DNA from 2 places in the Ruminococcus sp. AM43-6 genome. Region 1 is predicted to be linked to the other one. Evidence: predicted binding sites of a transcription regulator. Region 1 holds the regulator's gene; the other holds the start of a gene.
What was found. Region 1 encodes HrcA, which represses chaperone genes, less so after heat shock. Its sites were predicted from a motif close to TGTTAGCACTCNNNNNNNNNGAGTGCTAACA; they were not measured.
Positions count from the first base shown of each region.

Region 2: DW938_RS03005 (co-chaperone GroES) is a predicted target of HrcA. The motif match lies at 1,835-1,865, and genes of this name have one in related genera.

Region 1 is NZ_QTXU01000010.1:31,996-35,424, reverse strand. Features, by position in the region: gene DW938_RS07305 (hypothetical protein) at 1-517, shown strand, start outside; gene hrcA (heat-inducible transcriptional repressor HrcA) at 770-1,798, shown strand; gene grpE (nucleotide exchange factor GrpE) at 1,791-2,393, shown strand; gene dnaK (molecular chaperone DnaK) at 2,457-3,429, shown strand, end outside.
Region 2 is NZ_QTXU01000002.1:285,267-288,695, reverse strand. Features, by position in the region: gene groL (chaperonin GroEL) at 1-1,427, opposite strand, end outside; gene DW938_RS03005 (co-chaperone GroES) at 1,471-1,743, opposite strand; gene xylA (xylose isomerase) at 2,773-3,429, shown strand, end outside.

The DNA of each region.
Region 1 (3,429 bases):
CGAGCAGATGAAAGACAAGTATGAGGGCAACTATCTTGCGAACCTTACAGGTCAGATGTCAAACAACGGCACAAAGTATACTATCTGCGTAAAGGACGGCAAGGCTTATCAGGCACTCACAGTTCAGGGCATGAAGTCATACACAGTTTGCCCTGGCGACGGAAAGCTTTACAACGTTTCAGAAGGCACGACCACCTACAGCATTGAGGACGACGACGGAAATCAGTGGAAGTCAGCCGACATTCTTTTCGGCGCGACCCTCGATTTTGACCACGCATATATTGACGAAACAACAAACGTCGTTCACGAATACTATAAGCTCGACAGTGCCGTTGCAGGTGCTGAGGGTCAGATAGTTTACGGCTTTGACGGCGCTACATATGACCTTAAGCAGGTAGTTCTGCTCCCAGAGGGTGCTGACGAATCAAGCGCAGTTTACTTCACTGTAGATTCCATAGGCGAAGCAGACGACAGCCTGCTTGCTGTTCCTGATCTTTCTGCTTATACAAAAGAATAATTTTATCTGATCTTTTTCCAACATCGGGCGGACAGACCACTGCGGTCTGCCCGCTTTTTTTGCATTTTCAGCAAAGCGTTGTGCAATATGACGGAAAAGAAGTTTAAATATTTTTGAAATTTGTGAGAAAAATAGTCTTAAACCCCTTGACAAAATCGTCAAAAGGGTATAAACTATACTTAGCACTCGAGAAGAAAGAGTGCTAACACTTAAATACAATAAGTGCTAACAAGAAGAACGGGTGGTGAGCAAATGGACGACCGCAAGCTGAAAATACTTTCAGCGGTAGTCAATGAATATATCGTAACAGGCGAGCCTGTAGGCTCAAAGGCGATAATGGCTCACGTCAAAGCGTCCTCAGCGACCATAAGAAATGAAATGGCAGAGCTTGAGAAGCAAGGCTATCTCGAACAGCCACACACCTCCGCAGGCAGAATACCAACATATAAGGGCTACAGGCTTTATGTTGACCAGCTTATGGAGCAAAACCAGCTTACAGCAAATGAAAAGAAGATGCTGGATTCAATGATACCGCAGGAATATGTCACAGAGGAAGACCTTGTGAACAAGGCTTCAATGGCATTGGCGGATCTTACGAAATGTGCGGCGGTGGTCGCAAACGCAACGCCAAAGTTCTCGCTTATCTCAAAGGTAGAGGTAATACCTACAGGAAAGAGAATGTACGTTATTTTGATGATAACGTCCAACGGCTCTATTAAGAATAAGGTTTGCCGATTGGAGTTCGACCTCAGTCAGGATCAGCTTGAGTTTTTTGATAACTTCGTAAAGGAAAATCTCAACGGCGTGCCTATCGACAGTCTTTCGGACGCTTATCTTGAAAAGCTCACAGAAGCAATGGGAACGTACATGATGACCCTTTCACCGCTTGTTTCCGAGATCATGAAGATGACAAAGGAAATGAGCAGCGTGTCTATCAAAGGTCAAAGCAATCTTCTCACCTGCAAGGACTTCAACCAAAATGAGATAATAAGCTTTCTCGATAATCAGAAGGAGCTTAAAGGATTTATTGACGAAACGTTCTCAGGGCTTCACGTTATGTTCTCCCCTGAGCGTGACGGATTTGTTATCCACAACTCCTCTATTATAACAGCTCCGTTCTCAAAGGACGGCAAGACAGCAGGTGCGCTGGGGCTTATAGGTCCTATGAGGCTCGACTATGCGAAGTTTATCCCATATCTCGAGTATTTCACAGGAAAGATATCGGAAATGATATCCGAAAAGCCACAAGAGCAAAACAAAGAAGACGACGAAAATGAATAAAAAGGAAGGCAGGCGGCGTAAATTGAGTAAGGAAACTGAAAAGGACACCGAGCTTGAAAAAGAGGAAAACACCTCTGCTGAAAGCGAAGAAGTAAAAGAAGCGGCGGATACCGCAGAAAATGCCACTGAGGATACAGAGAAGAAGGCGGAGGAGAGCGAAACAGAAAAGCTGAAAAAAGAGCTTGCCGAAGCAAATGACAAGTATCTCAGACTTATGGCTGAATATGATAACTTCAGAAAAAGAAGCGCAAAAGAAAGACTGGAGCTTACAGACACAGCAAAGGGAAATGTGATAAACGGCTTCCTGCCGGTGTTTGACAACTTTGAAAGAGCGTTAGGCACAGAAACTCAGGACGCAGTTTATAAACAGGGTGTTGAAATGATATTCAATCAGTTCAGCGACGCACTTAAAAAGCTCAACGTTGAGGTAATGGAGCTTGCGGGCAAGGAATTTGACCCGAACGTTGCAACGGCTGTAAGCACAGTTGACGACCCTGACCTCGGTGAAAATATTGTGGCGCAGGTGCTTCAAAACGGCTACACCATAGGCGGCAAGGTCATAAGACACGCAATGGTAATAGTAGCAAACCCATAAACAAAGACATCGGGACTTAAGGTCTTGATATAAATTAAGTAAATTTTGAAAGGACTTGATCTTATGAGCAAAATCATCGGTATAGATTTAGGTACAACAAACTCTTGTGTAGCAGTTATGGAGGGCGGCGAAGCCGTTGTTATCCCTAACAGCGAGGGTGCAAGAACAACTCCGTCAGTAGTTGGCGTTTCAAAGAACGGCGACAGACTTATCGGTCAGGTAGCAAAAAGACAGGCTGTTACAAACTATGACAACACTGTAATTTCTATCAAGAGACATATGGGCTCTGACTACAAGGCTCACATGGGCGGCAAGGATTACACTCCACAGGAAATTTCAGCTATGATACTTCAGAAGCTGAAGGCTGACGCTGAGGCTTATCTGGGCGAAAAGGTAACAGAGGCTGTTATCACAGTTCCTGCTTACTTCACAGACGCACAAAGACAGGCTACTAAGGACGCAGGTCAGATCGCAGGTCTGACAGTAAAGAGAATCATCAATGAGCCAACAGCCGCTGCACTTTCTTACGGTATTGATAAGGAAGAGGATCAGAAGGTCATGGTTTACGACCTTGGCGGCGGTACATTCGATGTATCTATCATCGAAATGGGCGACGGCGTTACAGAAGTTCTTGCTACAGCAGGTAACAACCACCTGGGCGGCGACGACTTCGACCAGAGAATTATCGACTGGATGATCGCAGAGTTCAAGAAGACTGAGGGTGTTGACCTTTCAGGTGATAAAATGGCAATGCAGAGACTTAAGGAAGCTGCTGAGAAGGCTAAGATAGAGCTTTCATCTACAGCATCATCAACTATCTCTCTCCCATTCATCACAGCAGACGCTACAGGTCCAAAGCATCTTGAAATGACACTTACACAGGCTAAGTTCAACGAAATGACAGCAGACCTTGTTGAGTCAACAATGGGACCAGTTCGTCAGGCACTTTCAGACTCTGGTCTGTCAGCTAACGACCTCCAGAAAGTCCTTATGGTCGGCGGTTCTTCAAGAATACCAGCCGTTCAGGAAGCTGTTA
Region 2 (3,429 bases), on a different contig from region 1:
TAGCCGACCTTTCTTGAACGGATTATCTTGTCTATGATAACGCTGCCCTCAAGACCTGCGTTCACTGCGATCTGTCTAACCGGTTCTTCAAGAGCCTTGTAAACGATCTGAGCGCCTGTCTTTTCGTCACCGCTGAGCTTGTCAACGAGCTTCTTAACTGCTGGCATAGCGTTGATAAGAGCTGTTCCGCCGCCTGCTACGATACCCTCTTCAACAGCCGCCTTTGTAGCTGCCAAAGCGTCCTCTATTCTCAGCTTCTTTTCCTTCATCTCTACCTCAGTAGCAGCACCGACCTTGATAACAGCTACGCCGCCTGAAAGCTTAGCAAGTCTTTCCTGAAGCTTTTCTCTGTCGAAATCAGAAGTTGTGTTCTCGATCTGTGACTTGATCTGACCAACTCTTGCCTTGATATCGTCGCTGTTGCCTGCGCCGTCAACAATGATAGTGTTCTCTTTCTGAACGACTACCTGTCTTGCTCTGCCCAGCTGCTCCATAGTTGTTTCGCTGAGTTCAAGACCAAGTTCAGATGAAATTACCTGACCGCCTGTGAGGATAGCGATATCCTGAAGCATTTCCTTTCTTCTGTCGCCAAAGCCAGGAGCCTTTACAGCTACGCAAGTGAATGTGCCTCTCAGCTTGTTTACGATAAGAGTTGAGAGAGCCTCGCCCTCAACGTCCTCGGCAATGATAAGAAGCTTCTTGCCAGCCTTTACGATCTGCTCGAGAAGTGGGAGAATTTCCTGAATGTTAGAGATCTTCTTGTCTGTGATAAGAATGTAAGCGTCATCAAGGACAGCTTCCATTTTATCTGTATCTGTTACCATGTAAGGTGCGATATATCCTCTGTCGAACTGCATACCCTCAACGACTTCGCTGTAAGTTTCAGCAGTCTTTGACTCTTCAAGAGTGATAACGCCGTCAGCAGTTACCTTTTCCATAGCCTCAGCGATAAGCTTACCAATGTTCTCATCAGCGGCAGAAACTGCACCTACTCTAGCTATCTCATCAGAGCCTTCTATCTTCTTTGAGTTAGCGACGATAGTTTCAACAGCAGTATCTACAGCCTGATCCATACCTTTCTTAAGTACCATTGGATTAGCGCCTGCTGCGATATTCTTCATACCCTCTCTAACAAGAGCCTGAGCAAGCAATGTAGCTGTTGTTGTACCGTCACCGGCAGCGTCGTTAGTCTTAGTAGCGACTTCTTTTACAAGCTGTGCGCCCATGTTCTCAAATGGATCGTCAAGCTCGATCTCCTTAGCTATAGTAACACCGTCGTTTGTGATAAGAGGAGCACCGTACTTCTTATCAAGAACTACATTTCTGCCCTTAGGTCCCAGTGTTATCTTAACAGTGTTTGCGAGCTTGTCGATACCGCTCTGCAAAGCTTTTCTTGCGTCTTCGCCAAAAATTATATCCTTAGCCATTGTAAATTACCTCCGTTTATATACTATTTAAAATGCAGTGAAATCAGTCAACAACTGCGAGAATGTCGTCCATTTTAACGATAATGAACTCTTCACCGTCCAGCTTAACATTAGTACCGCTGTACTTAGAGATAAGCACCTTGTCGCCCTTATTAACACCCATAGTAACGTCCTTTTTACCAGGGCCTACAGCTATTACCTCTGCGACCTCAGGCTTTTCCTTCGCTGAGCCTGTGAGAATGATACCACTCTTTGTGGTTTCCTCAGCCTCTGTCATCTTAACTACAACTCTGTCCTGCAATGGTTTGATCGCCATGATAAGTTCCTCCTTTTATAATACCTTTTAATATACTAAATTAGGATCCTTCGTGGTCGCACCTATGTTTTCAGCACTCTCACGATCAGATTGTTAGCACTCAGTCTTTCTGAGTGCTAATTATATTTTAGCACCTTTTTCGCAAAATTCAAGTCATTTAAGGTCATTTATGTGATTTTTGTAGGGTTGCACAATATCTATTAAGTCGCAAAATGATTTTGAGAGCATATTGTACAATTTATTGTGGGGTATTGCAGGTCTGAAATCAGATTTTCGGGTGAGGATAAATGTATTCAATGGAGGTATGCGTATCAACAGTATCCATAATTGTAGGGGACGACGCCCCCGGCGTCCCGTTCGGAGAGGTAACGCCGTGGTTTTGGTATCTTCGATGTTGAATTATTCGGGGTGACATTGTTGTGATAATCTCTGTTAATTCAATGGGTGAGGAATATCGGGACGCCGAGGGCGTCGTCCCCTACAGATTTGTTGCCGTTGGGTTCGTGTTTCAGCCGTTTATATTCGATTTTCAAGTTACGTTCGGGGTATGACATTTGGTATTATGTCCTAGGTGTTGCATACACAAAATATCACAATGCACGCCCACGTCCTGATACAAGTACTCTACAGCCTGTTCCAGAATCTCTCATCGTATTCACTAAGTCGCAGGGCTTGTACGTGCCCGCAAGTATCTAAGACGCTTTCTACTTATACACGAAAAACACCTCTTTTGTTGCATAAAAAATGCAACAATTGCAGAAATGTTGCCAAATTAAAAGATAAATCATTTGTTTGCACAAGTTTAGCTGTCAGAATTTGTGCAGTTATTACACAAAATTATTACAGAAATATTGATGAAAGTACGAGAAAAAATAGTGTGTCTATGCAGTTATCCCACAATTTTAATTTATATCAATATATGCGATTTTAATAAAAAACAGTTGACAAATGGGTGCGGTTTGGTGTATTATTATATTGTAATCGTTTAATCGTTAAGATCAAACAATAATATATTCGGAGGTCAAAATTATGGCAGAGTATTTTAAGGATATTCCAAAGATCAAGTATGAGGGTGTAAACTCAACTAATCCCCTCTCTTTTAAGTACTATAACCCAGATGAGGTTGTAATGGGCAAGACTATGAGAGAACAGCTCAAGTTCGCTCTTTCATGGTGGCACACAATGGGCGGCGACGGCACTGATATGTTCGGCTGCGGCACTACTGACAAGACTTGGGGCGAGGCTGCTCCTGAGGCAAGAGCTAAGAAGAAGGTCGATGTTGCTTTCGAGATAATGGACAAGCTTTCTATCGACTATTTCTGCTTCCATGACCGTGACCTTTCTCCTGAGTACGGTGATCTCGGCACAACTAACGCAAAGCTTGCTGAGGTAGTTGACTACATAGCTGAAAAAATGGCTGCTGACCCTACTAAGAAGCTTCTTTGGGGTACTGCTAAGTGCTTCGATCACCCAAGATATATGCATGGTGCAGGTACGTCACCTTCTGCTGATGTTTTCGCATATGCGGCTGCTCAGATCAAGAACGCTGTTGACGCTACTATCAAGCTTGGCGGTAAGGGCTATGTTTTCTGGGGCGGAAGAGAAGGCTATGAAACTCTTCTGAACACAAACATGGGTCTGGAGCTTGACAACATGGCAAGACTTATGAAGCTGACTGTTGATTAT